DNA from 2 places in the Janthinobacterium sp. OK676 genome. Region 1 is predicted to be linked to the other one. Evidence: predicted binding sites of a transcription regulator. Region 1 holds the regulator's gene; the other holds the start of a gene.
What was found. The regulator FNR, encoded in region 1, switches genes on or off when oxygen is low (the NO sensors DNR and NnrR bind a similar motif). The targets are predictions, from matches to a motif close to TTGATNNNNATCAA.
Positions count from the first base shown of each region.

Region 2: BLU39_RS14955 (OmpW/AlkL family protein) is a predicted target of FNR. The motif match lies at 3,434-3,447, and genes of this name have one in related genera.

Region 1 covers NZ_FNHA01000018.1:54,518-69,227, forward strand. The annotation lists gene BLU39_RS26835 (methyl-accepting chemotaxis protein) at 1-1,392, shown strand, start outside; gene hemN (oxygen-independent coproporphyrinogen III oxidase) at 1,417-2,865, shown strand; gene BLU39_RS26845 (sulfite exporter TauE/SafE family protein) at 2,875-3,645, shown strand; gene BLU39_RS26850 (heavy metal translocating P-type ATPase) at 3,668-6,097, shown strand; gene ccoS (cbb3-type cytochrome oxidase assembly protein CcoS) at 6,100-6,276, shown strand; gene ccoN (cytochrome-c oxidase, cbb3-type subunit I) at 6,496-7,923, shown strand; gene ccoO (cytochrome-c oxidase, cbb3-type subunit II) at 7,939-8,553, shown strand; gene BLU39_RS26870 (cbb3-type cytochrome oxidase subunit 3) at 8,555-8,755, shown strand; gene ccoP (cytochrome-c oxidase, cbb3-type subunit III) at 8,748-9,668, shown strand; gene ccoG (cytochrome c oxidase accessory protein CcoG) at 9,673-11,055, shown strand; gene BLU39_RS26885 (FixH family protein) at 11,202-11,726, shown strand; gene fnr (fumarate/nitrate reduction transcriptional regulator Fnr) at 11,730-12,488, opposite strand; gene BLU39_RS26895 (response regulator) at 12,728-14,710, shown strand, end outside.
Region 2 covers NZ_FNHA01000007.1:15,606-30,315, reverse strand. The annotation lists gene BLU39_RS14975 (YbaN family protein) at 1-11, shown strand, start outside; gene BLU39_RS14970 (methionine ABC transporter ATP-binding protein) at 336-1,145, shown strand; gene BLU39_RS14965 (methionine ABC transporter permease) at 1,138-1,812, shown strand; gene BLU39_RS14960 (MetQ/NlpA family ABC transporter substrate-binding protein) at 1,845-2,672, shown strand; gene BLU39_RS14955 (OmpW/AlkL family protein) at 2,751-3,368, opposite strand; gene BLU39_RS14950 (LysR family transcriptional regulator) at 3,515-4,411, opposite strand; gene fur (ferric iron uptake transcriptional regulator) at 4,591-5,028, shown strand; gene BLU39_RS14940 (MerR family transcriptional regulator) at 5,098-5,463, shown strand; gene BLU39_RS14935 (NAD(P)H-dependent oxidoreductase) at 5,523-6,113, shown strand; gene BLU39_RS14930 (SpoIIE family protein phosphatase) at 6,286-7,500, shown strand; gene BLU39_RS14925 (SiaB family protein kinase) at 7,566-8,123, shown strand; gene BLU39_RS14920 (DUF1987 domain-containing protein) at 8,146-8,544, shown strand; gene BLU39_RS14915 (GGDEF domain-containing protein) at 8,548-9,288, shown strand; gene BLU39_RS14910 (substrate-binding periplasmic protein) at 9,303-10,016, opposite strand; gene BLU39_RS14905 (LysR family transcriptional regulator) at 10,206-11,084, opposite strand; gene BLU39_RS14900 (VOC family protein) at 11,229-11,654, shown strand; gene BLU39_RS14895 (cation:dicarboxylate symporter family transporter) at 11,714-12,982, shown strand; tRNA gene BLU39_RS14890 (tRNA-Sec) at 13,071-13,166, opposite strand; gene selB (selenocysteine-specific translation elongation factor) at 13,179-14,710, opposite strand, start outside.

The DNA.
Region 1 (14,710 bases):
GACTTTTACTGGGTGCGCGCCAACGTCACGCCCATCCGCGAAGCGGGCAAGACCATCGGCTACATGTCCGTGCGCGTGAAAGCGGACAAGGACCAGGTAAAAGCGGCCGAGGAAGCCTACGCGGCCATCCGCAACAAGGAAGGCGGCAACATCGTCATCAAGCACGGCCAGATCGTGCGCCCGGGCCTGGCGCACCTGCTGCACAACCTGACGCACATGTCGCTCAACCTGCGCATCTGGGCCGCCACCTCCATCGTCAACTGCTTGCAGTTGCTGGTGTGCGTCATCAGCCTGTTCGCCAGCGGCGGCAAGATCACCAATTACGCCATCTTCGGCGCCACCCTGTTCGGCTTCCTGATCAACGTTTTCCTCTGGTACACCTTGCGCATGTCCGTGCTCAAGCCGCTGGGCAAGGCCCTGAACGGCGCGCGGGCGATTGCCGCCGGCGACCTGTCGGGCAGTTTCGAGACGGACAGCACGGATGAAATGGGGCAATTGCTGCGCGCGCTGCAACAGATGAACAGCAACCTGATCGCCACCATCCGCGACGTGCGCATCAACGTGGAAACCATGGCCGTGGCCACCAAGCAGATCGCCGTCGGCAATATGGACCTCTCGGGCCGCACGGAATCGCAGGCGGCCAGCCTGGAAGAGACGGCTTCGAGCATCGAGGAATTCTCGTCGACCGTGAAACAGAACGCGGACAATTCCGTGCAGGCGAACGAGCTGGCCGTGGCCGCCTCGAAAGTGGCCGTGCAGGGCGGCGAGATCGTCTCCGAAGTGATCACCACCATGGACGACATCAATACCTCGTCGAAGAAAATCGTCGACATCATCGGCCTGATTGAAGGCATCGCCTTCCAGACCAACATCCTGGCCCTGAACGCGGCCGTGGAAGCGGCCCGCGCCGGCGAGCAGGGCAGGGGCTTTGCCGTCGTGGCGGGCGAAGTGCGCAACCTGGCGCAGCGCTCGTCCGTGGCGGCCAAGGACATCAAGCAACTGATTGAAATTTCCGTCGGCAAGGTGGGCGCCGGCATGCTGCAGGTGAACCGCGCCGGCGCCACCATGGAGCAGGTGGTCAGCTCCGTCAAGCAGGTGACGGCCATCATGCAGGAAATCTCGATCGCCTCGCGCGAACAGAGCATCGGCGTCGACCAGGTCAACCAGGCCATCGCCCACATGGACCAGGTGACGCAGCAGAACGCGGCCCTGGTGGAAGAAGCCGCCGCGGCGGCCACCCGCCTGGCGGAAGAAGCGGCCAGCCTGTCGCAAGCCGTGAGCCTGTTCAATTTCGGCAAGATGCCGCCACCGCGCCGCGTCGCCATGCCCGGCGGCAAGGGCGGCGCCGCGAACGCCGGCAAGCCCACCGCCCTGAAACGCCTGGCCGCCTAAACCTTTCAAGACTTCATACACATCATGCCTACACTACTCAGCAGTGCTTCCGCCGAACTGGATGCGGTCGTCGAATTCGACCCGGTCATCATCGGCAAGATGAGCCAGTCCGGCCCGCGCTACACGTCCTATCCGACCGCCGACCGTTTCAACGGGGACTTTGGGTACGGCAACTTCCTCGAAGCGCTGGCCGCCCTGCGCATGCGCGGCGGCCGCCGTCCGCTGTCGCTGTACGTGCACGTGCCGTTCTGCGACACCCTGTGCTACTACTGCGCCTGCAACAAGATCATCACGAAAGACCGCAGCAAGGCCGCCACTTATCTCAGCTATCTGAAGCAGGAAATCGCCATGCAGGGCAAGCTGTTTGCCGGCATGAACCAGATCGAGCAATTGCACTTCGGCGGCGGCACGCCCACTTACCTGAGCGAAAAGCAGATGGACGAACTGATGGCGCATCTGCGCCAGCATTTCGAGTTCGCGTCCGATGAAGACGGCGAGTATTCGATCGAGATCGACCCGCGCACGGTGTCGCGCGAACGCGTGTTTTCCCTGCGCGCCCAAGGTTTCAACCGCATCAGCCTGGGCGTGCAGGATTTCGACGCCGACGTGCAAAAAGCCGTCAACCGCATCCAGCCGGAAGCGGAAACGGTGGCCATCATGCAGGCGGCGCGCGACGCCGGTTTCCGCTCGATCAGCATCGACCTGATCTACGGCTTGCCGAAGCAAAACCTGGAAACGATGACGGAAACCCTGCGCAAGGTGATCAACGCCAGCCCGGACCGCATCGCCCTGTACCACTACGCGCACATGCCGCACCTGTTCAAGCCGCAGCGCCGCATCCTCGACGCCGACATGCCCGACAGCGCCACCAAGCTGGCCATGCTGGGCCTGTGCATCGCGCGCCTGACGGCCGCCGGCTACGTCTACATCGGCATGGACCATTTCGCCAAGCCGACGGACGACCTGGCCGTGGCGCAGCGCCAGGGCCGCTTGCACCGCAACTTCCAGGGCTATTCCACGCGCGCGGAAGCGGACCTGATCGCCTGCGGCGTGTCGGCCATCAGTTCCGTCGGTGCCGTCTACAGCCAGAATGAAAAGACGCTCGATGCGTACTACGAAAAGCTCGACGAAGGCGTGCTGCCGATCGCGCGCGGCATCAAGCTCGACACGGACGATTTGCTGCGCCGTATCATCATCCAGATGCTGATGTGCAATTTCGAATTGTCGATCGCCAGCATCGAGCAGGCGCATCCCGTGAAATTCCGCAGCTACTTCGCCAGCGAGCTGGAAAAGCTGCGCGAACTGGCGCGTGACGGCTTGCTCGTCATCGAGGAAGACTGGTTGACGGTCACGCCGAAAGGACGCTTGCTGATCCGCAATATCTGCATGGTCTTCGACCGCTACCTGACCATGGCGCGCGCGAATGCCGCGCCGGACGCGGTGCAGCCGCTGCGCTACTCGAAAACGGTGTAGCGCCACGCGATGAACGCCCTCAGCCTCGTGCCCATGTTCCTCGTCGGCCTGGCCGGCAGCGTGCACTGCATCGGCATGTGCGGCGGCATCGTGGGCGCGTTGTCGCTGGGCGCAGGCGCACCGGCGGCGCCTGCGCGCCCGGTCATCGCCATCGCCGTGGCACGGCCCGCGCTGCGGACAAGCCTGCAATCGAACGTGCTGCGCGTGCTGGCCTACAACGGCGGGCGCATAGTCAGCTACATGCTGGCCGGCGCCCTGGCGGGCAGCCTGGCGGGCGCGGGCATGCTGCACCTGGCTTCCCTGCAAGTGGCCGGCTACTGGCTGGCCAACCTGATGCTCGTTGCTTTGGGCCTGTACCTGATGGATGCCTGGCGCGGCCTGGCCCATCTGGAAGCGGCCGGCAACGTCGTCTGGCGCCGCGTGCGCCCCCTGCTGAAACCGTTGATGCCGATGGATACGCCGTTCAAGGCGCTGGCCGTGGGCGGGTTGTGGGGCTGGATGCCGTGCGGCATGGTCTACAGCGCGCTGCTGACGGCCATGATGCAAGGTTCGGCCCTGAACAGCGCGGCCACGATGGCCGCCTTCGGCCTGGGCACCCTGCCCACTTTGCTGGGCATGGGTTTGCTGGGCACGCGCTTGCGCGCGCAGATGCAGCGCCGTCCCGTGCGCATCGCCAGCGGCTTGCTGGTGCTGGGCTTTGGCTTGCTGGGCCTGCTGCGCGCCGTCAATGGCGTCTCGCTGGGCTGGCTCGACGCCCTGTGCGTCACGGGCCATCCATGAAAAGACGCTTGAAAACAATCCTATGAATGCTGTTTTACAACCATCCGCCTGCTTCCATTGCGGCTTGCCCGTGCCAAGCGGTTCCAGCTGGAACGTCACCATCGACGACGTGCCGCGCGCCATGTGCTGCCCCGGCTGCGAAGCGGTGGCGCAAACCATCGTCGACATCGGCCAGAGCGCCTACTACCGCGACCGCGACGAATATGCCGTCAATGCGGCCGATGCGACCATGGTGCCGCCCGAACTGCGCCTGTACAGCAATGACGATGCGCAATTCGCGCGCGACGCCAGCAGCTGCGAAGCGACCCTGTCCGTCGAAGGCATCCGCTGCGCCGCCTGCGTCTGGCTGATCGAGCGCCAGCTGACGCGCCTGCCCGGCGTGCAGGCGGCCAGCCTGAACGTCGCCACGGAGCGCCTGTACGTGCGCTGGAGCCGCGCGCAGTGCGAGCCGGGCGACATTCTGCAAGCCGTGCGGCAAGTCGGCTACACCGCCTATCCGTATGACGCCGTGCGCCATGGCGAACGCCTGCAAAAAGCCAGCAAGACCCTGGGCCGCCAGCTGTTCGTGGCCGGCCTGTCGATGATGCAGGTGATGATGTACGTGGCGCCCGCCTACCTGGCCGCCGAGGATGGCACCCTGGACGACAATATGGCCAGCCTGATGCGCTGGGCCAGTTTGCTGCTGACCCTGCCTGCCATCTGTTACTCCGCCATGCCCTTCTTCCAGGGCGCCTGGGCCAGCCTGCGCGCGCGCACCCTGGGCATGGACGTACCCGTCGCGCTGGGCATCCTGGCGGCCTTCTTCGGCAGCGTGGTGGCGACCTTCACGGGCCGCGGCGAGGTGTATTACGACTCGGCCACGATGTTCATCTTCCTGCTGCTGTGCAGCCGCTATTTCGAGCTGCAGGCGCGCCGCAAGGCCGCTTCCGCGCTGGAACGGCTGCAGCACGCCTTGCCCGCGTCCGCGTCCTTGATGGCGGGCTTCCCCGACAGCCGCGCCACCACCCTGGTGCCGGCCGGCAGCCTGGCCGTGGGCGACGTCATTCTCGTCAAGCCGGGCGAAGCGATCGCCGCCGACAGCGTCATCATCGAGGGTACGAGCGCGCTCGATTTGTCGTTGCTGACGGGCGAGAGCGCGGCACAGCGCCGCAAAACGGGCGAGCGCGTGCCAGGCGGGGCCATCAACGCCAGCGCGGCGATCATCCTGCGCGTGCTGAAGCCGGCGCGCGAAAGCACGCTTTCCGATTTATTGAAACTGATCGAGCGGGCCGGCAGCGGCAAGCCGCAGATCGCGCAATGGGCCGACAAGGTGGCCGCCTGGTTCGTCCTGGGCCTGCTGCTGTTCGCCGTCGCCGTGTTCGCCTTCTGGATCTGGCACGACGCGTCGCAGGCCTGGCCCGTGGCCATCGCCGTGCTGGTTGTCTCTTGCCCGTGCGCGCTGTCGCTGGCCACGCCGACGGCGCTGGCGGCCGCCACCGACAGCCTGCTGCGGCGCGGCGTGCTGATCGTCCAGCCGCACGTGCTGGAAACCCTGCACCGCGCCACCCACATCGTCTTCGACAAGACGGGCACCCTGACGCTGGGCCGGCCCGTGCTGAAGCAGATCGAGGGCCTGGACGGCATGACGGAAGACGACTGCCTGCAGGTGGCCGCCGCGCTGGAAGCGGGCAGCGCCCATCCGCTGGCGCAGGCGATCCTGGCCGCCGCGGGAGAAACGCCGCGCACGCATGCGGAACAGCTGCAGGAAGTGCAGGGCCAGGGCCTCGAAGGCATCGTCGGCGGCGTGCGCTATCGCCTGGGCAATGCGGCCTTCGTTGCCGCCATCGCCGGTCCGCCGTTGGGCGACACGGCCGTCGGCATGCAGGGCATGACGCCGCTGTACCTGGGCACGCAGGGGCGCTGGCTGACGCGCTTTTTACTCAGCGACGCGCTGCGCCCGGAAGCGCGCGACGTGGTCGCGTATTTCCAGCGGCGCGGCAAGCAGGTCGTGCTGCTCAGCGGCGACCAGGAAGCGCTGACGCAAAGCGTGGCGACGGAACTGGGCATCAACACGGCCTGCGGCGAATGCCTGCCCGATGAAAAGCTCGATTTCGTGCAGCAATTGCAGGCGACGGGCGCCGTCGTGGCGATGGTGGGCGACGGCATCAACGACGCGGCCGTGCTGAGCGGCGCCGACGTTTCCTTCGCCATGGGTTCCGGCGCCGCCCTGGCGCAGGCCCATGCGGACACGGTACTGCTCTCAAACCAACTGGTATCCGTGCTCGACACGGCCAAGACGGCCGCGCGCAGCATGCGCATCATCCGCGAAAACCTGGGCTGGGCCACCCTGTACAATCTGACGGCCATCCCGGCCGCCGCGCTGGGTTTCTTGAACCCATGGCTGTCCGGCGTCGGCATGGCGGCCAGCTCGGCCGTCGTCATCGCCAACGCCCTGCGCCTGCGGAAAGCCTGAACATGGAAGCACTGTATCTCCTCATCCCCTTGAGCGTCGTGGTCGTCTTCATCGCCCTGTGGGTGTATTTCACGGCCTCGGACGGCGGCCAGTTCGACGACCTCGTCGGACCGGGCCTGCGCGTGCTGCAGGACGACGATACGACAACGACGCCGGCGCCCGGCGAACCGCATCCCTGAGCTCCCGGCCCGGCCGGCGTCTGCCCCGCAATCCGCCCAGATTGCAGGGATCTTGTATGGCTTTTTTGATCGTAATTTGACCGAAATACCGCTTTATTTCGATGCCAGTTCGCTACGCTTATTTCATCCGGGGAATTTTGATCCACATCAAAGTTTTTTCGCGGTCAAACACTTACTCTCTGGCCACCATCATAAATAGTAATTCCAGGGAGAGTCTTTGTGGATCAATCGCTGAACTATAACTACAAGATCGTGAAGCAATTCGCGGTCGCTACTGTGGTATGGGGCATCATCGGCATGCTGGTTGGCGTTATCATCGCCGCTCAGCTGGCCTGGCCTGCCCTGAACCTCGACATACCATGGCTGACATACGGACGCTTGCGTCCGCTGCACACGAATGCGGTGATTTTCGCCTTCGGCATCTGCGGCTTGTTCGCCACCTCGTACTACGTCGTGCAACGCACCTGCCAGGTGCGGCTGTTTTCCGACAAACTGGCCGCCTTCACCTTCTGGGGCTGGCAAGCCGTGATCCTGTGCGCCGTCGTCACCCTGCCCATGGGCATGACGCGCGGCAAGGAATACGCGGAACTGGAATGGCCTATCGCCATCCTCATCGCCGTCGTCTGGATCGCCTACGCCATCGTGTTCTTCGGTACCTTGATCAAGCGCAAGGTCAAGCACATCTACGTGGCCAACTGGTTCTTCGGCGCCTACATCCTGGCCGTGACGATTCTGCACGTGGTCAATGGCGCCGTCATGCCAGCCTCGTTCACCAAGTCGTATTCCGCCTATGCGGGCGTGCAGGACGCCATGATCCAGTGGTGGTACGGCCATAACGCGGTGGGTTTCATCCTGACCGCCGGCTACCTGGGCATGGTCTACTACTTCATCCCGAAACAGGCCGAGCGCCCCGTGTACTCGTACCGTCTGTCGATCGTCCACTTCTGGGCGCTGATCTTCACCTACATGTGGGCGGGCCCGCATCACCTGCACTACACGGCATTGCCTGACTGGACGCAATCGATCGGCATGGTCTTCTCGCTGGTCCTGCTGGCACCAAGCTGGGGCGGCATGATCAACGGCATCATGACCCTGTCGGGCGCCTGGCACAAGCTGCGCACCGATCCGATCCTGAAATTCATGATCGTCTCGCTGTCGTTCTACGGCATCGCCACCTTCGAAGGTCCGATGATGTCGATCAAGACCATCAACTCGCTGTCGCACTACACCGACTGGACCGTTGCCCACGTGCATGCGGGCGCCCTGGGCTGGGTGGGCTTCATCACCATGGGTTCGATCTACTACCTGCTGCCGCGCCTGGCTGGCCGCACGCAGATGCACAGCACGCGCCTGGTCGACGTGCACTTCTGGGTGGCCACCATCGGCATCGTGCTGTACATCGCCGCCATGTGGATCGCCGGCGTGATGCAGGGCCTGATGTGGCGCGCGGTCAATCCGGACGGCACCCTGACCTACACCTTTGTCGAGAGCGTGAAAGCAACGTATCCGTACTACGTGGTGCGCGTGGCCGGTGGCCTGCTGTACCTGTCGGGTATGTGCATCATGGGCTACAACACCTGGATGACCCTGCGCGGCAGCAAACTCCCCGTCGCCCGCATTCCGGAACTGAACGCGGCGCACGCCTGATAGGAGCAAAAGCAAATGAAATTTTCACATGCATGGATTGAGAAAAACCCCTGGCTGCTGATCGCCCTGGTCACGGTGGTGATCAGCATCGGCGGCGCCGTCGAGATCGTCCCCCTGTTCTTCCAGAAGAGCACGACGGAGCCGGTCGCCGGCCTGAAGCCGTATTCGCCGCTGCGCCTGGCGGGCCGCGACATCTACGTGCGCGAAGGCTGCTACAACTGCCACTCGCAGATGGTGCGTCCGCTGCGCGCGGAAACGGAACGCTATGGCCACTATTCGGTCGCCGGCGAGTTCGTCTACGACCGTCCGTTCCAGTGGGGTTCCAAGCGCACGGGCCCCGACCTGGCCCGCGTGGGCGCCCGCTACAGCGATGAATGGCACCGCACGCACTTGAACAACCCGCGCGACGTGGTGCCCGAGTCGAACATGCCGGCCTATCCATGGCTGGCGAAGACCAAACTGGTGCCCGACGAGATCATGCCGAAGATGCGCGCCCTGAAACGCCTGGGCCAGCCGTACAGCGATGAAGAGATCGCCGCCGGCCCCGCGCAGCTGCAGGACAAGACGGAAGAAGACGCCCTGGTCGCCTATCTGCAAGGCCTCGGTACATTAATCAAAACAAGGAATTAGCATGGCAATCGAAAACCTGTTTGACAGCGCCAGCAGCGTCATGACGGTGGTTTCCTTTATGACGTTCGTGGGCATCCTGTGGTGGACTTTCAGCCGCAGCAATGGCGACTTCGATGCGGCGGCACGCCTGCCGTTCGCCGACGAGGCGCTCGACTATCCGGCCGATGCCGCGCCGGCACAAGGGGAGCGCAACCATGGCTGACTTTACCAACGGCTTCTGGAATATCTACATCGTCGTGCTGTCCCTGCTGGGCATCATCGGCTGCGGCGTGCTGCTGTACTCGCAGTCGAAAGTGAAAGTGGCCGCCGGCGCCCCCGCCGACGGCACCACGGGCCACGTCTGGGACGAGGACTTGAAGGAACTCAATACGCCGATGCCGCGCTGGTGGATGTGGCTGTTCTACATCACCATCGTCTTCGCGCTGGCTTACCTGTTCCTGTATCCGGGCCTGGGCACCTATGCCGGCAGCCTGGGCTGGAAATCGACGGGCCAGTACGAGGAAGAACTGAAGAAGGCGGAAGCCGACTACGGTCCTTTGTTCAACAAGTACCTGAGCCAGGACATCAAGACGGTGGCGGCCGATCCGCAGGCACTGGCCATCGGCCAGCGTCTGTTCCTGACCTACTGCGCGCAATGCCACGGTTCGGATGCGCGCGGCAACAAGGGCTTCCCCAACCTGACGGACAAGGACTGGCTGTATGGCGGCGAACCCGACATCATCAAGACCACCATCCTGCACGGCCGCAATGGCCAGATGCCGCCGATGGGCGCCGCCCTGGGCTCCGAAGCGGATGTCGAGAACGTGGCCCATTATGTGCTGAGCCTGTCCGGTTCCACCTCGGACCCCGTCAAGTCCGTGCTGGGCAAGGCCAAGTTCGGCGCCTGCATGGCCTGTCACGGCGCCGATGCGAAGGGCAACCAGATGCTGGGCGCACCGAACCTGACGGACAAGACCTGGCTGTACGGCGGCAGCGCCGATACCATCATGGAAACCGTACGCAAGGGACGCAACAACACCATGCCGGCCTTCAGCGATTTCCTGGGCGAATCCAAGGTACACGTGCTGTCGGCGTATGTCTGGAGCCTGTCGAATTCCCCGACGCCCGTGAAATGATGTAATGGAACCTCAAGTCATCAAGATGTATGCGGCCCGCGAGCAGATCTACCCTCGCGAGGCCAAAGGACGCTACGCTACCTGGCGATGGGTATGCGTATGGCTTACCCAGCTGGCGTTCTACGGCTTGCCGTGGTTGACCTGGAACGGCAGGCAAGCCCTGCTGTTCGACTTGACCACGCGCAAGTTCTACATTTTCGGCGTCGTGCTGTGGCCCCAGGATTTCATCTATCTGGCGGCCCTGCTGATCATCTGTGCGTATTTGTTGTTCCTCGTCACGGCCATTGCCGGGCGGGTGTGGTGCGGGTTTTCTTGCCCGCAAACGGTATACACGGAAATCTTTCTGTGGGTCGAACGCCGCATCGAGGGCACGCGCAGCGCGCGCATGGCCCTCGACAGGCAGGGCCCGTCCGTGCGCAAGGCCTTCAAGAAGACGGCCAAGCACCTGGTATGGGGCGCCATCGCCCTGTGGACGGGCTTTACCTTTGTCGGCTACTTCACGCCGATCAAGGAACTGGCGCGCGAGGTGACCACCCTCAATTTCGGTCCCTGGGAATGGTTCTGGGTCTTGTTCTACAGCCTGGCAACCTACGGCAACGCGGGCTGGCTGCGCGAACAGGTGTGCAAATACATGTGCCCCTACGCGCGCTTCCAGAGCGCCATGTTCGACCAGGACACCCTGATCATCACCTACGATGCCAAGCGCGGCGAACCACGCGGCGCCATGAGCAAGAAGGCCGGCAACAACGACAAGCTGGGCGACTGCATCGATTGCACCCTGTGCGTGCAGGTGTGTCCGACCGGCATCGATATCCGCAACGGCCTGCAGTATGAATGCATCGGCTGCGCCGCCTGCGTCGATGCCTGCAACAGCGTGATGGACAAGGTCGAGCGGCCGCGTGGCCTGATACGCTACAGCACCGACCATGCGATGGAAAACAACTTCAATTCGAAGCAGATCCGCCAGCGCGCCATGCGCCCGCGCGTGCTGATCTACACGTCCATCCTGGCCCTGATCATCATCGCCGTATGTACCTCGCTGGCCCTGCGCACGCCCCTGAAAATGGACGTGATCCGCGACCGCGGTTCAATGGGACGCGAAGTGGAAGACGGCATGATCGAAAACGTCTACCGCCTGCAGATCATGAACACGTCCGAGCAAAGCCAGCATTTCAAGATCAGCGCTTCCGGCTTGCCGGGCCTGACCTTGCTGACGCGCGAAGAAGTGACCTTGCAGCCGACGGAAACGCTGGGCTGGCCGATCCGCCTGCGCGTGCCGCACGGCGTGGGCGAGAAGGGCTCGAACAAGATTGCGATCGAATTGCAATCGCTGGACGACCCGTCGCTGCACGTGCGCGAAAGCGCGGTCTTCATCGTGCCGCGGTGATGTTGATTCGGGGTCGGACCCTCTGGGTCCGACCCCGGTATTTCGCCGTAGGGGTAGCATTCAACATGCGGTAGGTTTACTGTATTTTCAACCCAGAAGCAAAAGCTGGGGACAGACCCAAAGGGCCTGACCCCAAGGAGAACAAAATGTCCGACAGTCTGAAACTGCAAGCCCCCGTTGCCCCGTGGTACAAGCACCGCTGGCCATGGCTGCTGATGATCGGCCCCGGCCTGTCCGTGGTCGTCGGCAGCTTCATGGGCTATATCGCGTTTACGCAGCCCGACGCGCTGGTGGTGGGCGATTATTACAAGCAGGGCAAGGCGATCAACCAGGATTTGAAGCGCGACACGATCGCCAGCGACCTGGCCATGGATACGAGCCTGTCGTATGACGTGGCGCAGGCGCGCCTGAGCGGCTCCGTGCACAGCTTCGGCAAGGCCTATCAGGCTCCTTTGCTCCTGCACCTGGCGCATGCGACCCTGCCGGAAAAGGATATCAAGCTGCTGGTGCGGCCCGATGCGGCCGGCAATTTCTCGGTCGCCCTGCCGATGCTCGAGCGCAGCCGCTGGCAGGTGCTGGTGGAAAACGACAAGCGCGAGTGGCGCCTGTCCGGCATCTGGACCTGGCCCGTGCAACGCAGCATCGCGCTGCGCGCGGATGAAGAGCTATAAAGCTTATTTACACACGTCCGTGCCTGCCGTAATGGCTTTCAGCTTGGCAGGCTGCAAGATCTCGATCTCGCGGTTCGACACGCGCAGCCAGCCTTCCTTCTTGAATTTCGACAATAAACGGCTGACGCTCTCGATGGTCAGGCCCAGGTAGTTGCCGATTTCCTCGCGCGACATGCGCAGCTGGAAATTGCTGCCCGAATAGCCGCGCGCCTCGTAGCGCGACGCCAGGTTGACGATGAAGGCGGCAAAACGCTGCGTCGCCTGCATATTGCCCAGCAACAGCATGACACTTTGCTCGCGCGTGATTTCCTGGCTCATCATGCGGTGGAAATGACGCAGCAGGGTCGGCATATTGCCCAGCAATTGTTCCAGGCTGGAAAACGGGATTTCACACACTTCGCTGTCTTCCAGCGCCACCGCATTACAGTGGTGGCGGTCGGCGCTGATGGCGTCCATGCCCAGCAGTTCGCCGGCCATCTGGAAACCCGTCACCTGCTCTTCGCCACCGGGATTGATCTGATAGGTCTTGAAGTGTCCCAGGCGGATCGCGTACAGGTTCTGGAACGAGTCGCCGATGCGGAACAGCGAGGCGCCGCGCACGATCTTGCGGCGGCGGCCGATGATCTGGTCCAGCCTGTCCATGTCGCCCACATCGAGGCCCATCGGCAGGCACAATTGATGCATGCTGCAGGTCGAGCATCGCGCACGCAACGCTTCCACGGTTACTGTGGGCAAGGTTGGAGTGAGTAGCGCTTCAGTCATGTCGGTACCTTTTAGAAAATGCAACAACAAGTTTACTGCATACAGGGTTGCCGTGTGCCAATTTCACGGTAATTTCGGCGAATAAACGACGTCCAGCCTTTAATTATATGGCAACATCGTCACAAGCCCATGCGGGGAGGGGCATTTGCGCGGTGCCGCTTGCCAAGTTGATGTATTGATAGGAAAATTCCTAACAGCATTATCTGCCGCCTGTGCCGCCCGGTACTGAAAAGGAAATCATGAAGCCTCTCGGCATCAAAGCAAAAGTCGCGCTGGCCACCAGCCTGACCTCGATCGCCATGATCGCGCTGGTCACCATGATCCAGGTGCGGCACATGCGCGACGACTTCACGCGAGTACTGCTGAGCCAGCAGTCTTCCCTGATCAGCCGCACCGCAGCCGAGCTCGACGACAAACTGGGCATGCTGCTGCAGATCGTCACCCTGACGGCCAGGCAGCAGCCGCCGGAATTGATCGCCCAGCCGGCCCAATTGCGCGAATACTATTCGCGCCGCTCGATGCTGGTGCTGTTCGACGACGTGCTGGTGCTCGATGCGCAGGGCGCTGTCGTGGCCGACATGCCGGAAGTGGCGGGGCGCGCCGGCATCAACGTCGCCGAGCGCGAGTATTTCCAGACCGTCCTGCGCACGCGCCAGCCCATGATCACGGAACCCATGCTGGGCAAGTCGAGCGGCATGCCCATCGTGCAGATGGTGGCGCCCGTGCTGGCCGCCGATGGCCAGGTGGCCGGCGTGGTGATCGGCGTGCTGCGCCTGTACAAGGACAATCTGCTGGGACGTCTGCGCACGGAAAAGATCGGCAAGAGCGGCTATTACTTCATCCTCACGCGCGGCGCCGTGCCGCGCTACGTGCTGTACCCCGATACCAGCCGCTTGTTGCAGCCGCGCCAGCCGAACGCCAACCCGACCACCACCCAGCTATTGAAGGAAGATGGCGAAGGCAGCATGGTCAGCACCAACAGCCGCGGCGTCACGGCCGTCAACAGCTTCAAGCGCCTGAAATCGGTGAACTGGCTGCTGGCCGCCTCGCTGCCCGTCGACGACGCCTTCGAACCGTTCGACGGCGTGCTGTACCGGCTGGTGCTGTGGAGCATCCTCGCCTCGCTGCTGGCCGCTGCCGTTCTGGGCTGGGTCACCGTGCGCCTGCTGTCGCCGCTGGTGCGTTTGCGCGACACCCTGCTGGCCCTGCGCACCAGCGGCAGCCGTTTCACCCCCGTGCCGGTGCGGCAGCGCGACGAGATCGGCGAACTGACGGAAGCGTTCAACGGCCTGATGAGCGAACGCGACCGCCTGCAGCAGGAACTCGAATCGCGCGCGGCCGAGCTGGAGCAGGAGCGCGACCGGGCCGAGGCGGCCAACCGCGCGAAGAGCGATTTCGTGGCCAACATGAGCCATGAAATCCGCACGCCCCTCAATGCCGTGCTGGGCATGGTGTATTTGCTGGGCAATACCAAGCTCGATACGGAACAGCGCAAGTATCTGACCATGGTGCGCGTGGCGGGCCAGTCGCTGCTGGGCATCCTCAACGACGTGCTCGACTATTCGAAGATCGAGGCGCGCCGCATGGAATTGTCGCCCGTCGAATTCGACCTCGACGAAGTCATGAATACCCTGGCCACGACGATGACGATGAATGCGGGCGAAAAGGAGCTGGAACTGGCCATCGCCGTCGAGCCCGACGTGCCGCGGCGCCTCGTGGGCGACGCCCAGCGCCTGCAGCAGATTCTCGTCAACCTGGCCGGCAATGCCATCAAATTTACCGAGAACGGCGAAGTGGTGGTGGCCGTCAGCCTGGCCGAAAGCGAAAACGGCCGCGCCTGGCTGCGCTTCGAAGTGCGCGACACGGGCATCGGCATGACGGAATTGCAGCAACAGCAGCTGTTTGCCGCGTTTTCGCAGGGCGACCAGAGCATCACGCGGCGCTTCGGCGGCACGGGCCTGGGCCTGGCCATCAGCAAGCAGCTGATCCACATGATGGGCGGCGACATCGCCGTCGCCAGCAGCGAAGGCAAGGGCAGCCGCTTCTGGTTCAGCGTGCCCTTCGAGATGCTGGCGCAACCGGCCGAAACGCGGCGCACGCCGGCGCTGGGACAGCTGCGCCTGCTGGTGGCCGACGACAACCGCACCACGCGCGAACTGATCGTGAAACTGATCGAGGCGTGGGGCTGGCTGGCCGACGAAGTGGACTCCGGCTTTGCCGCC
Region 2 (14,710 bases), on a different contig from region 1:
GCGGGCAGTAAACGGCCCTGTCCACGTCGAAGAAACGGCAAGTGAGCCGAACCGCACATAAAAGTACCGCGAGGCGTCCGCAGGGCGCGGCGAACTTTTCACCAGGATGCGGCTCCCGCACGCCCCTCCACGCGATTAAATTCGGCAAGAACGCCGCTTTCCCGCTTTTTTGACTTGAAAACGGACGCATAGACATTATTTGCATATTCAAAGCAAGATTCTGTCGTAGGAGTAATAACACGATCGGAGGTATACTACGCAACCGACGTAACAGGCTGGGCGATTTGGCCCCTGCAAGCGCGCCTGTCACGGTCCAATAAAAAAGGAAACACTGCATGACCACATCCCACCGTACGCCGGTGATTCGCATCGATGGCGCGAACAAGACCTTCGCGCTGCCCAAAGGCGAACAATTCCACGCGGTCAAATCGGTCACGCTGGAAGTCTATCCCGGTGATATTTTCGGCCTGATCGGCAAGAGCGGCGCCGGCAAATCGACCCTGCTGCGTCTGATTAACCTGCTCGAGCGTCCCGACAGCGGCACCATTACCGTGGCCGGGCGCGAATTGACGAGCCTGAGCAAGAGCGACTTGCGCGATGCGCGCCAGAACATCGGCATGATTTTCCAGCAGTTCAATCTGCTGCAGAATGCCACCGTCTTCGACAACGTCGCCTTCCCCCTGAAAATCCATGGCACGACCAAGGGCGAGCAGATCGCCGCCCGGGTCGAGGAGTGCCTGGCGCTCGTCGGCCTGTCCGACAAGCTGCACAGCTATCCGGCCCAATTGTCCGGCGGGCAGAAGCAGCGCGTGGCCATCGCCCGCGCGCTGGCCAGCCACCCCGACGTGCTGCTGTGCGACGAGCCGACGTCCGCGCTGGACGCGGAAACGACGCGCGCCCTGCTCGACACCCTGCGCGACATCAATGCGCGCCTCGGCGTGACCATCGTCATCGTCAGCCATGAGCTGTCGGTGCTGGGCGCCATCTGCAACCGCGTCGCCGTCGTGGAAAAAGGCGCCATCGCCGAACAATTCGACTTGAGCGACACGGCTACCCCGCGCAAGACGGCGCTGGGACGCGAGCTGGCTTATTACGGCACCGAGGCGTTTGAAGCCACCGCATGGAAGGATGCAACACATGTTTGAAGAATCGATCAATAACGTCATCAACCTGCTGCCGGAAATCTGGGTGGCGCTGGGCCAGACCATGACGATGCTGGGCATTGGCCTCACGGCCGCCATCCTGGTCGGCGGCCCGCTGGGCATCTTGCTGTTCCTCGTATCGGAAGGCCAGTCGCTGGAAAACCGTCCGCTGTCGATGATCCTCGGCTGGCTGGTCAATACCGTACGCAGCTTCCCCTTCATCATCCTGCTCGTCGCCCTGACGCCGTTTACGCGCATCATCGCGGGCACCTCGATCGGCCCGCTGGCGGCCAGCGTGCCGCTGTCGTTCGCCGCCATTCCCTACCTGGCGCGCCTGGTGGAACAGAACCTGCGCGAAGTGCCGCGCGGCGTGATCGAGGCGGCGCACGCCATGGGCGCGTCGGAAATGCAGATCATCTTCCGCGTGCTGCTGGTCGAAGCGCGTTCCGGCCTCGTGCTGGCGCTGACCGTGCTGTCGATCAGCTTCCTGTCGTATTCGGCCGTGGCCGGCGTGGTGGGCGGCGGCGGCATCGGCGACCTGGCCATCCGCTACGGCTACTACCGCTTCGAGACGGACATCATGGTCGCCACCGTGGCCATCCTGATCGTGCTGGTGCAAACCATCCAGTTCGCCGGCACGCGCATCGCCAAGCGCCTCGACAAACGTTAATTCATCTTCAGTATTTCAGTACAAGGAAAAGCATGAACCACATTCGCCGCACCCTGCTCGTCGCCGCCACCAGCCTGGCCTTCGCCACCGCCGCCCACGCCAAGGACCCGAAAGAACTCGTCATCGGCACCAGTTCCGGCCCGTATTCGGACCAGCTGAAGCTGGGCATCAAGCCCATCCTGGAAAAACAGGGCTACAAGGTCAAGATCGTGGAATTCAACGACTACGTGCAGCCGAACTACGCGCTGGCCGAAGGCTCGCTGGACGCCAACGTGTTCCAGCACATCGTCTATCTGACCAAGTTCGCCACCGATAACAAGCTGCCATTGAGCCCCCTGATCACCGTGCCGACCATGCCGATCGGCCTGTACGGCGGCAAGCAAAAATCCTTGGCCGACGTCAAGAACGGCGCCACCATCACCATGCCGAACGACCCGACCAACCAGGCGCGCGCGCTGGTGATGCTGGCCAAGATGGGCTGGATCAAACTGAAACCGAACGTCGACCCGCTGCGCGCGTCCGAGCGCGACGTGCTGGAAAACCCGAAGAAGCTGAAGCTGGTGCCGCTGGAAGCGGCGCAGCTGCCACGTTCGCTGGCGGACGCCGACTACGCTTTCGTCAACGGCAACTTCGCCCTGGCCGCCGGCATGAAGCTGACCTCGGCCCTCGCCGTGGAAAAGATCTCGGACAGCTACATCAACCTGGTCGCCATCCGCACGGCCGACAAGGCCAAGCCATGGGTCAAGGACCTGGAAGCGGCCTACCGCTCGCGCGCCTTCCTCGACGCGACGAACAAATACCTGGCCGGCTACGAAAAGACGGACTACCAGCTGGCGCTGGAAAAGACGCTGAAAAAATAAACGGTACGCTTGAAACGTAAAAAAGGACGGCTGTTGCCGTCCTTTTTTTTCGCCCGCGCTGCGCGGGCATGCCTATACTTAGAAGCGGTAACCGACGCCGACGCCGATCAGGAGAGGATCGACCTTGACTTCGCTGGCCTTGGCGCCACCGATGAAGACGTCGCTGCGGATCTGCACTTTCTTGATGTCGAAGTTCAGGGACCAGTTTTTATCCAGTTTGTAGTCGACACCGGCTTGCAGCGAGTAACCCCAGCTGTCGTGTTCCAGGCGGCCGGCGCCGTTCAGCAATTTCACGTCCGAGATATTCGTGTAGTTGATGCCGGCACCCACGTAAGGGCTGAACTGTTTTTCAGGCATGAAGTGGTATTGCAGCGACAGGGTCGGCGGCAAGTGCTTGAAGGTACCGATATTGTTGCCGTCGAGCTTGACGTCATGCTTTTGCGGGTAGGTCAGAATCAGCTCGGCAGCGATATTCGGGGTGAAGAAGTACGAAATATCGATTTCAGGAATCGTCTTGCTGCTGACCGTCAAACGGTCGGATGCGCCGACGCCACCAACAGGAGCAGATTTATCGGCCGGATCGAGGTGCACGGCGCGCGCACGGACCAGCCATGGGCCTTCCTGTGCCATTGCGTTGCTGGCGAATGCGCCGATGGCGGCCAGGACGATTGCTGCTGCAGTTGCGGACTTTTTCATTCTAGTTCCCTCTTTTTGTCGTTAAGTAACGCTGCGAAGTCTAAGAGTGCAGTGCAACAAAAACTTTGATCCACATCAAATAGTGCTAGATGGCATCAACAGAGGGATTTTTTCCTTTGCCCAGGTCAAGAAAATGCGGCAGCGCGTCAATTCGCTTCGGCAAACAGGCCGGCGACCCAGTCGGCAAACACGCGCACGCGCGGCGACAGTTGCCGGTGATGGGGATACAGCACGGAGACAGGCAAGGGATCGGGACGCATTTCGGCCAGCACTTCCACCAGTTCGCCCGCCGCCAGCGCCGACTCCAGGTGATAACGGGGCGCCTGGATCAGACCCATGCCCGCGCGGCAGCAGGCGTGATACGCGTCCGCATTGTTGACGGACAGCGTGCCCGGCAAGGCCACGCTGTGGCGCTGGCCATCCACCTTGAAATCGAAAGGCCAGACCTTGCCCGTCTGGGCGGAAAAAAAATTGACGGCGCGGTGGCCCGCCAGTTGCGCCAGATTCTCCGGCGTGCCGTGCCTGGCCAGGTAGGCGGGACTGGCGCACGTTACCTGGTCCAGCAGCGCCACCCGGCGCGCCACCATCGACGAGTCGCCCAATTCCCCCGCGCGCAGCACGCAATCGACGCCTTCGCGCACCAGGTCGACGAGGCGGTCGCCCATGCCGATTTCCAGCTCGATCAGCGGGTAGCGGGCGCAGAACCGGTCCAGCACGGGCATGACGAAATGCATGGCCAGGGTCGCGTGCAAGTCGACGCGCAACTTGCCGGCCGGCTGCCGCGCCGCCGAACTGAACACGGCTTCCGTTTCTTCCAGGTCCGCCAGCAGGCGCACGCAGCGCTGGTAATACGCCTCGCCATCGGGCGTGGGCGTCACTTGCCGCGTGGTCCTCTGCAGCAAGCGCACGCGCAGCCGCGCTTCGAGTTGCTTGATCGCATGCGTGACGGTCGCCTTCGGATAGCCGAGGTCATGCGCGGCCCGCGTGAAACTGCGCAACTCGACAATGCGCGTAAATATCCGCATCGCATCAAATCTATCCATGCCCTGCTCCATTGTTATTCATTACTGCACAGTACGGCGATTTTACCGTGCACTCTGCAAAAGTGGATATCAGAAGCAACAGCAAGTCTGACGCACACCATACAAATGAGAATAGTAATGATTATCATTTGCGATATAATGAATGACCTCGCTAGACGACTACAAAAGGAATGGGAGACATGGATATATTGAGGGAACTGCGTGAATCGGGCTTGAAAGTGACCATCCCCCGCTTGCGGATTCTGCAGCTGTTTCAAGAAGGGGGCATCAAGCACCTGAGTGCGGACGATGTCTACAAGCTCTTGCTGGCCGAAAAGATCGACGTGGGCCTGGCCACCATCTACCGCGTGCTGATGCAGTTTGCCGAAGCGGGCATTTTGTTTCGCCGCCACTTCGAATCGGGCCACGCCGTCTTCGAACTGAACGAAGGCCAGCACCATGACCACCTGGTTTGCACCGGTTGCGGCAAGGTTGATGAATTCGTCGATGAAGGGATCGAGCTGCGCCAGAACGAAATCGCCGCCGAACGGGGCTTCGTGCTGCACGAGCACGCGCTGTCGCTGTACGGCACCTGCGCCGAGTGCACGGCCAAGAAAATCCCGCCGCGCCGGGTCTGAGGGTGCATCGGGTATCTGGGTGCCGCTGCCTTGCGGTAAGATTCGCCCAAGCTTGAAAAAGGATCGCCCATGTACATCGGAGAAATCGCCCGCCTGGCGGGCACCTCGCCCAAAGCCTTGCGCCACTATGAAGCGCTGGGCTTGCTGGGCGACGTGCGCCGCTCGGGCGCCTATCGCGTCTACACGCAGCAAGACCTGGCGCAAGTCAAACTGATACGCCAGGCGCAGGTGCTGGGCTTCCGCCTGGCCGAACTGCTGCCCGTCCTGGCCGGCGACGACACGGACTGGGCCGCCCTGTCGCAGCACATCGCCGCCAAGCGCGCGCAGGTGCGGCAGGATATCGCCCGCCTGCGCCAGCTCGACGCGCAACTGGCCGACATCGGCACGGAAATCGGCGACTGCCTGGCGCGCCAGCGTCTGCAAGAGGCCGCTTGACTCTGCCACTAGGGGCAGGCTTTAGCATGCAAGCTCTTCTTTAACGGACAGCCTGCATCATGACCAAGACGACACCCAAGCGCATTTTGATACTCCTCGGCCACCCGTCCAGCGACAGCTTTTGCGCCGCCCTGGCCGAGGCCTACGCCGCCACGGCCCGCAACGCAGGCCACACCGTGCGCGAACTGCGCCTGGGCCAGCTGGACTTCGACCAGAACCTGCACGAGGGCTACCGCCAGGTGCAGCCGCTGGAAGCGGACTTGCTGGCGGCGCAGGAAGCCATCAACTGGGCCGAACACCTGGTGTTCGCCTACCCGATCTGGTGGGGCGGCGCGCCGGCCCTGCTGAAAGGCTTCGTCGACCGCGTCTTCCTGCCGGGCTTTGCCTTCAAGTATCGCCCGGGCAAGGCCTTCCCGGCACAGCTGCTGAAGGGCCGCACGGCCCAGCTGCTGGTGGCGATGGATACGCCGCCCTGGTATTTCCGCTGGGTCTACCACATGCCCGGCATCCACCAGCTGCGCAAGACGACGCTGGAATTTTGCGGCGTCAAGCCCGTCAGGGTGGCCAGTTTCGGCCCCATGATCGATTCCACCGAAGCGCAGCGCGCGCGCTGGCTGGAACAGGCGCAGGCGCTGGCCCGGCGCCTGTAACTTGCTTGCCATGCAGCCATCTTGCATACGGTTTTGACAAGCTCGTAATCAAGCCGTCATATTCAAAGGCTACCATGATGATATTGCCTGTTTGTCAGTCGCCTTGCTCTCGCGACAACAAGGGTCCGATCGTCATCTAAAGGTAGCCGCTGTGGAGTTCAACGCTTCTCGATTGCATCTTCCCCGTTTTCGCACGTCCGTGGCAGCCGACCTGTGCATTCCCACGGAATCCGTGCAGGCCGACGCCAGCAATTTCGCCGTGCTGGAACTGTTCACGGAACGGCGCGATATGATGAGCCTGCCCGTCACGGAGCAGCACAAACCCATCGGCTTGATCAGCCGTAACATCTTCATGTCGCAGATGTCCAAGCCCTTCTATCACGAGGTGTATGGCAAGAAGAGCTGCATCGCCTTCATGGACAAGGAGCCGCTGATCGTCGATGGCGCCATGAGCATCGAAGACCTCACCTTCCGCGCCGTCGAAGCGGGCGAGAAGGCGCTGGCCGACGGTTTCATCATCACCGAGGATGGCGCGCTGGCTGGCGTGGGTTTCGGCTTGCAGCTGATGAACGTGGTGGCCACCATGCAGGCGGAAAAGAACCGGCAGATCATGCACAGCATCGATTACGCCAGCGTGATCCAGCGCGCCCGGCTGCGCACCTCCGATGCGGAACTGCGCGCCACCCTGCCCGACGCGCATCTGGAATGGCAGCCGCGCGACGTCGTCGGCGGCGACTTCTACTTTTTCGAACGCCATGCGGGCGGCTGGTTCGCCGCCATCGCCGACTGCACGGGCCACGGCGTGCCGGGCGCCTTCATGACCCTGATCGCCTCGTCGGCCCTGAGCCAGGCACTGCGCGAACTGGGGCCGCATGATCCGGCGGCCCTGATCGGCGCCGTCAGCCGCGCCATCAAGACCCTGCTGGGCCAGGATGCGGGCGGCGGCGAAGCCGCCGGCCACGCGGGCTCGAACGACGGCATGGATTGCGCCTTTTTGTGCTACGACACGGCCAGCGCCAGCCTGCGTTTCGCGGGGGCGAAACTGGCGCTGCACGTGGTGGCGCCGGGTGAAGAGGCCGTGCGCGCCATCGACGGCGCGCGCATGGGCGTGGGCTATGTCGACACGCCGGCCGGCTACTGCTGGCACAACGAGACGCTGGCCATACCCCCCGGCAGCCTGCTGTTCCTCACCACCGACGGCTTGCTCGACCAGATCGGCGGCGCGCGCGACATCGCCTACGGCAAGCGGCGCATGCGCGAGCAGCTGCTGGCGCGGCGCGACGCTCCCGCCGGCGCGGTGGCGGCGGCGCTGCTGCAGGACAGTGCCGCGTGGCAGGGAGCGCAGCCGCGCCGCGACGACCTGACCTTTTTCTGTTTCCGCCTGTAGTTTTGGCCCCATCGAGCCACCTTATCAACAAGACACCGGGTCACCGGCTAGCCAGGAGCACGGACGTGCTGTACGAAGAATTCAACGAGTTTTGGGATGTGGCGCGCAAGCGCAACATCATCTTTTTTTACGTGGGCTATTTCTCGCAGCACGTGGTGAACGCCATTTCCGAAACCATCAAGGCGCGCCTCGATACGGCCGGCGCGGCCGGGCCCACGCGGCGGCGCATCTTTTCCTCGTTCATCGAGATGTCGCAAAACATCATGCACTATTCCGCCGACAGCCTGACGCCCGACGCGCAGCTGGACCAGCAGATGCGGCGCGGCTCGTTTTGCATCGGCACGCGCGGCGACAGCTTTTTTCTGCTGTGCGCCAACCCCGTCTCGACGGACAACGTGGCGCAGATCCGCGCCCGCCTGGAGCCGCTGCACACCATGACGATGGAGGAAATCCGCCTGGCCTATAAAAAGGCCCTGCGCGAGGAAGCGCCGGCCGACAGCAAGGGCGCGGGCCTGGGTTTTCTCACCATGGCGCGCGACGCCAGCGAGCCGCTGGAATTCGAATTCGTCCAGGATCCCCAGGAACCGGGCCACACCATCTTCTGCATCAAAGCCATCATTTGAAAGAGCCGACTCAGGAAAGCATATGCAATTACCGTCACCACTGTTCATCGCCGCGACCCCGAGTTCGCCCGAAATCGACTTCCGTTTCGAGCAGCACACCCTGTCGATCAAGGGCGAGTCGTATCCGGAAAACGCGGCCGCCTTCTATGGCCCGCTGATCGCCTCCGTGCGCGCCTACCTGGAAGGCTGCCGCGAAGCGGCCATCACCGTCAACGTCTCGCTGGCCTACTTCAACAGCTCGAGCACGAAGATGCTGTTTACCCTGTTCGACACCCTGAACCAGGCAGCCATCGATGGCAACCATGTGCGCCTGAACTGGTACCACGACGAGGACGACGACACCATCCTGGAATTCGGCGAGGAACTGCAGCAGGATTTCACGGCGCTGGACTTCCACGACCATCCCGTGCAAGGCAGCTAGGGCATGCGCGCCGCCCTCTCCGAGTCCGGCCTGGAGCCCGACCTGTTCACCGTGGAAGCGGCGGCGCTGGCCGCCGCCCGCCGCATGCACGCCGACGCCAACGCCTCGGGCGCGGAACAGCGGCGCGTGCTCGGTGAGCTGATCATCCACTACGAACGGCTGATGCGCGAGACGCGGCGCCTGATCGGCCGCAGCGACCGCGCCGAGCGCGACATGCATCTGCTGAACCGCCAATTGCAAACCCTGGCCGGCCAGCTCGAATACCGCGCCACGCACGATCCGCTGACGGGCGCCCTGAACCGTGGCGCCGTGATCGACCACGCGTCGCGCTGCCTGGCGCAGGGCGACATGGCGCTGATCGTGCTCGATATCGACCTGTTCAAGCAGGTCAACGACGACTTCGGCCACCCGGCCGGCGACGGCGTGATCCAGGCCGTGGTTGACTGTCTGAAAGGGTTGCTGGGACAGGAGACGGCCATCGGCCGGGTCGGCGGCGAAGAGTTTTCCGTCGTCTGGCCCACCTCCTCGCGCGACGACGCGGCGCAAGTGGCGCAGCGCATCTGCGACACCGTCGGGCGCCAGCGCCATGCGGCGCCCATCACGCGCGCCATCACCGTCAGCGTGGGCCTGAGCTGGAACCGCGCCGGCACCCCTTTCGAGACGGCCTACAGCCACGCGGACCAGGCCCTGTACCAGGCCAAGCGCGAAGGACGCAACTGCGTGCGCCAGTGGCTGGAAAGCTGAATCAGCGCACTGAATCAGCGCAGCTGTTCGCGCGCCATGCTGCCGTCGCGGCGCATGGCCGCCGCCGCCCGCTGCATGGCCGCCACCTGCGCCTCGGGCAGTTGCTTGTTGCAGGCCAGGTAGGTCTGCACGCGGTTGAAAGTCAGCAGCGGCACCACCTTGCCCGCCCATTCCTTGCCCACAAATGGCTTGCTGCCCACGGCCATGCCCACGGCCCACAGGTCGATGCGCCCCAGCAGCAGCTTTTGCGGATTGAGCCACTCCTGCGTCACGGGCGCCACGGTCATGCCGCGCTGGCGCAGGTAGTCGTCGCGCGCGTCGCCGAGCACCGTGCCGATCACCAGGCCGCGTGCATCGGCCAGCGTGTGTAGTGTGAGGTGTCGCTCGGCCAGGCCGTAGAGTATCCATTCCGCTTCGTTGAGGGGGCCGATCCAGCGAAATTGCGCTTCGCGCTCCTGCGTGCGGCTGGTGGAATAGATGCAGGTGTCGGGCTCGCGCAGCGCCTGCGCATACGCGCGCTTCCACGGCAGCAGCTCGATGCTGTAGGAAACACCGGCGCGCGCCATGATGTCGCGCACCTTGAGCGTTTCGCGTCCCACGACGACATTGCCTTCCATCATGCTCGAGGGCGGCAAATGCTCGCCGACGATGCGCACGTCGGCCGCCGCGGCCAGCGCCGGCATCAGCAGCGCCACTGCCAGCAGCCGCGCCATGCTTGCTTGTTTCATGCTTGCTTTCTTCTGCCACAGGATTCCAGCCGATGTTACCACCGGCCCGCAGTTATGCCGGAATAGAAACTGGAATCGCCCCGTCATTCGTATCAAAAGCACGGGATTCTCATCGAGTGTGTTGCGGATTGGTGTCGAAACGACCTGTCGCCAGGAACAAGCCGCTACCTGACCTGCCTCCTCCCGGCTTCAGTCGGCGGTGGTCCCGTGGACATGTTTTGCCACCAGCTCCGCCAGCATGCGCGCGGGAGCGCTCAGGCTTGCCTGGGAGCGGCGTACCAGGCCGATATCGCGATGGAAGGTGTGCGGCCCCAGGTCGACAACGCGTACTGCCGCCGGCCATCGCCGGTGGGCGGCAGTCTGCGGCAGCAAGGCGACGCCGACGCGATTGGCCACCAGCTTGACGATCGCATCGAGTTCGTCGACTTCGCACACTTCGCGCAAGGGCAAATGCATTTTCCGCAGGAAGCGGTCGACCTGGCGCCCGCCGAACGAGGCGCGGTCATAGCGGACGAAAGGCTGCTGCGACAGCAACTCCACCCAGTCGTCGCCGGGCACGTCCCGTGGCACGATCAAACGGAACGGTTCGCGCGCCAGCGTGGTCCAGCGCAAATCGCTCTGCAGTGCGAAAGGCGGGCGAATGATGAGCGCCATGTCGATTTCACCGGCATCGACCATGTTCAGCAGCTCCATGGACAAGCCGGGCAAAACGCGCGTGCGGCAATCGGGCAAGCGCTGGTGCAGGGTGGCCAGGGCATCCGGCAGGAAGGAGCGCTGTACCGAGGCGATGGCGCCTATGGTCACTTTGGCGGCGGGCGCGCCGGCGCTGGCGGAGCCCAGGTTGTCGTACAGGCGCAGCAACTCCTGGGATTGCTCCAGTATCTGCTGTCCCATCTTGTTGAGCCGGGCCGAGCGCCCCGCGCGGTCGAACAGCGACAAGCCCAGTTCAGCCTGCAGGCGCTGCATCTGCGCGCTGACCGCCGCTTGCGTCAGGCCGATCTTGTCGCCGGCTGCCGCAAACGTGCCCTCGCGCGCGACCGAGACCAGGGTTTTGAGTTCTCGTATCATTCATCAATCCTGTTTGTGTTTATGGAAAAAATATATTGATTATTTTTTCCATTGCGAGATTCTACAATACTTGAGCCGCGGCATGGACTTCCTCGCACATTGCTGAACGGCGGCATCCATCACACACCAACAGGAGACTTCCACATGAACCTTTCCCCCTTTCACCTCGCCATTCCCGTCTACGACTTGCCGGCCGCACGCCGCTTTTACGGCGACATTTTTGGTCTTGAAGAGGGCCGATCAAGCGTGCAATGGGTGGACTACAACTTCTTCGGCCATCAACTGGTCATCCATGAACACCCGAAGACGGCCTCCCAGGAACACGTGCATTCGAATCCCGTCGACGGGCATGATGTGCCGGTGCCGCACTTCGGCGTCGTGCTCGGCTGGAACGAATGGGAGGCATTGGCCGCGCGCCTGAAAACCTTCGGCACGAAGTTCGCCATCGAGCCTTACATCCGCTTCAAGGGCCAGGTGGGCGAGCAGGCCACCATGTTCCTGTTTGATCCGTGCGGCAACGCCCTGGAATTCAAGGCCTTCCAGAACATCGATCAGCTGTTCGCCAAGTGATACCGGCGGCACGGGTCTCGGCCCGTGTCCAATTGCCATACAATAAAATGGGGACAGGCATGAAACGGATTTCTTTGGTTGCACAAATCGCCATGGGCTTGGGTCTTGGCGTACTGGTCGGGTGGTATTTCAACACGCATCCCCTGCACCAGGAATGGGCAAGCACGCAAGTGCTCAAGCCCCTGGGCGATATTTTCATCAGGATGATGAAGATGGTCGTGGTGCCGCTGGTATTTTGCTGCATGGTGCTGGGCATCGCCGGCGGCGACAACAAATCGTTCGGCCGCATGGGGCTCAAATCGATCGCCTATTTTTTCGCCATCACGAGCGTGGCCATCGTCGTCGGCTTGTTGCTGGCCAATTTATTCCAGCCCGGCACGGGGACCGATATTTCGGGCATGGTCCATGGCGCCACCGCCGTCAGGATGGAGCCGCCCAAAGGCGCGCTGCTCATCGTGCAGAACATTGTCCCGGAAAATATTTTCGTGGCCCTGTCGGAAGGGAAATTGCTGTCGATACTATTCTTTGCCGTGCTGTTCGGCCTGTCCCTCAATTCCCTGCCCCAGGCAAGGAGCGCGCCGGTCCTGGCAGTCCTGCAAGGCATGCTCGATACCATGTTCAAGGTGGTGCGCATCGTGATGGCCTATGCGCCGATAGGCGTGTTCGGCATGATAGGCGCGACCGTCTGCAGTTTCGGCTTCGCTTCGCTGCTGCCGCTGTTAAAGCTGATCGGCGTGGTGTACCTGGCGCTGCTGCTGTTTGCGCTGCTGGTGCTCGGCGGCATCTGCTACCTGATCGGCGAAAACATCTTCAGGCTGATACGCTATTTCAAGGATGAATTGCTGCTGGCCTTTTCAAGCGCGGCATCGGCTGCCGTCATGCCGCAGTTGATGGAAAAGCTGGAAGCCTATGGCGTACCGCGCCGCATCGTCAGCTTCGTCGTCCCTGTCGGCTACGCCTTCAACCTGGATGGAGCAGCCATTTTCCTCGGCGTGGCGACCATCTTCATCGCGCAGTTGTACGGCGTCGACCTCACGGTGGCGCAACAGGCCATGCTGGTGATCACCATGGTGCTGACGTCGAAAGGCGCGGCCGGCGTGCCGGGCTTTGCCATCATCATCCTTTCCGCCACGCTTGCCTCGGCCGGACTGCCGCTGGAAGGCGTGGCCCTGATCGCCGGCATTTTCCGGATCATCGACAGCGGCACGACGACCCTCAACGTGCTCGGCAACGCCGTCGCGCCGCTGGTCATCGCGCGCTGGGAAAAAGAGGCTTTGCTTCAGCCGCCGCACTTGCCGGTACAGGCTCGCACCTGCCCTGCCAAATAGAACAAGCGAAGCGGACGCCAGCGCCGCCTGCGCGACCGCCCGGGATGGCGCTGGATACTGGATATGCGACGAATGGGAAGAAAATAACTGGCGGAAAACAGTAGGAGTCGAACCTACGGGAGAACGTCTGACGCCCTCCACCGGGTTTGAAGCCCGGCCACATCACCGGATGAGTGTGCTTTCCGCGGTGCCTGAGCTAGCTGTTGGGCAAGGCCGCGGTGCCGGACCACAGCGCTTGCGGGCGTAATAGATGCCCATTGCCAACACGGCGAGTATAACCGACGCGGTCGAAGAATTCCAGAACCTGGATCGCCCGCTTGCGGCCCAGGCCGCTGGCGTCGCGGAAGGTGGCCGCGCCGACGGCGCCGGAACCGGGCGCCAGGCCGTCGTCCGTCTCCGCTTTTTCGGTCAGGGTGCGCACCAGTTGCGCCAGCTCGGCCAGCGCCGCCTGATGATAGAACAGGTCGTGCACCACCTGGCTGATCTGGCCTGCCTTGGCAAGTTTGCGCAAGAGCCTGCGCGTCTCGTCCTCGGCCAGGCCGAATTCGCGCGCCAGGTCGCGCGTCCACGGCGGATCGGCTCGCCCCTGCTCCAGCGCGGCCAGCAAGGGGTCGGCCACCGCCTGTTCCTGCGGCGTGAGTTCCACGCTGTGCGTCGGCAAGTGCAGGCTAGCGCCGCGCGCGAGGATCTCGCCTTGCGCCAGCAAGCCTGCGACCAGATGGCTCCACAAGGCGTCTTCCATCTCCGCGTCGACGATGCGTTTGAGCCGCCACAATTCCGGCCCCGCCTCGTCGGGGGCGCGCGCGTGGAAGACTTCCAGTGCGGCCAGCACGCGCTGTTCCAGCGCTGCCTGCGCGGGCGGCGCCAGCAGCAAGGCGTCGTCGCCGCGCAGGGCGATGCGCCGCGTGTCGGGCGGCAGCGCGATGGCCGCCGCCGGCAGCAGGGACAGGCGCACGAGCAGCGACTCGCGCAGCCCCAGCGGGCTTTGCGCCAGCAGGGCGGCATAGTCGCCGTGCGCGACAAACGCGGCCAGCGCGGCCAGCCACGCCAGCCTGGCCGGGCTGCGGCGCTTGCGCGCGGGACCGAACGGGTCGAGCACCATGCCGCCGCCCACCGTCTGCGTCGCTTGCGCATTGCGCACGACGAAGCGGTCGCCCGGCACGCCGTGCATGGGGGCGTCGAACACCAGCTGTACTCTGCCCGTCTGCCCCGGCGAGAGCGTCTCGCCATCGAGCATGACGGCGCGCGCCAGCTGGTGCGCCGCGCCCAGGTGCACGTGCAGCGGCGACCAGGCTTTCAGCTGCACGCCGGCGTCGGGCAGCAAGGTCAGTTCCACGTCGAGGCGCTCGGAACACTGCGCCAGTTCGGGCGCGACGAGCCAGTTGCCCCGCTCGATGCGCTCGCGGTCGATGCCGGCCAGGTTCAGCGCCAGGCGCTGGCCCGCCATGCCCGTTTCGGCCGCGCGGTTCTGCGCATGAATGCTGCGCACGCGCGCCGGCGCGCCGCCGGGCGCCAGTTGCAGCATGTCGCCCACCTGGGCGCGTCCCGCCAGCGCCGTGCCGGTGACGATGGTGCCCTGCCCCGACAAGGTAAACACGCGGTCCACGCCGAGGCGGAACAAGCGCCGCTCGTCGCGTGGCGGCAGGCTGCGCGCCACTTGCGCCAGGTGCGCCAGCAAGGCGGCCACGCCGGGATCGTTGTCACGATGGGCGGCCGTGAGGAAGACGA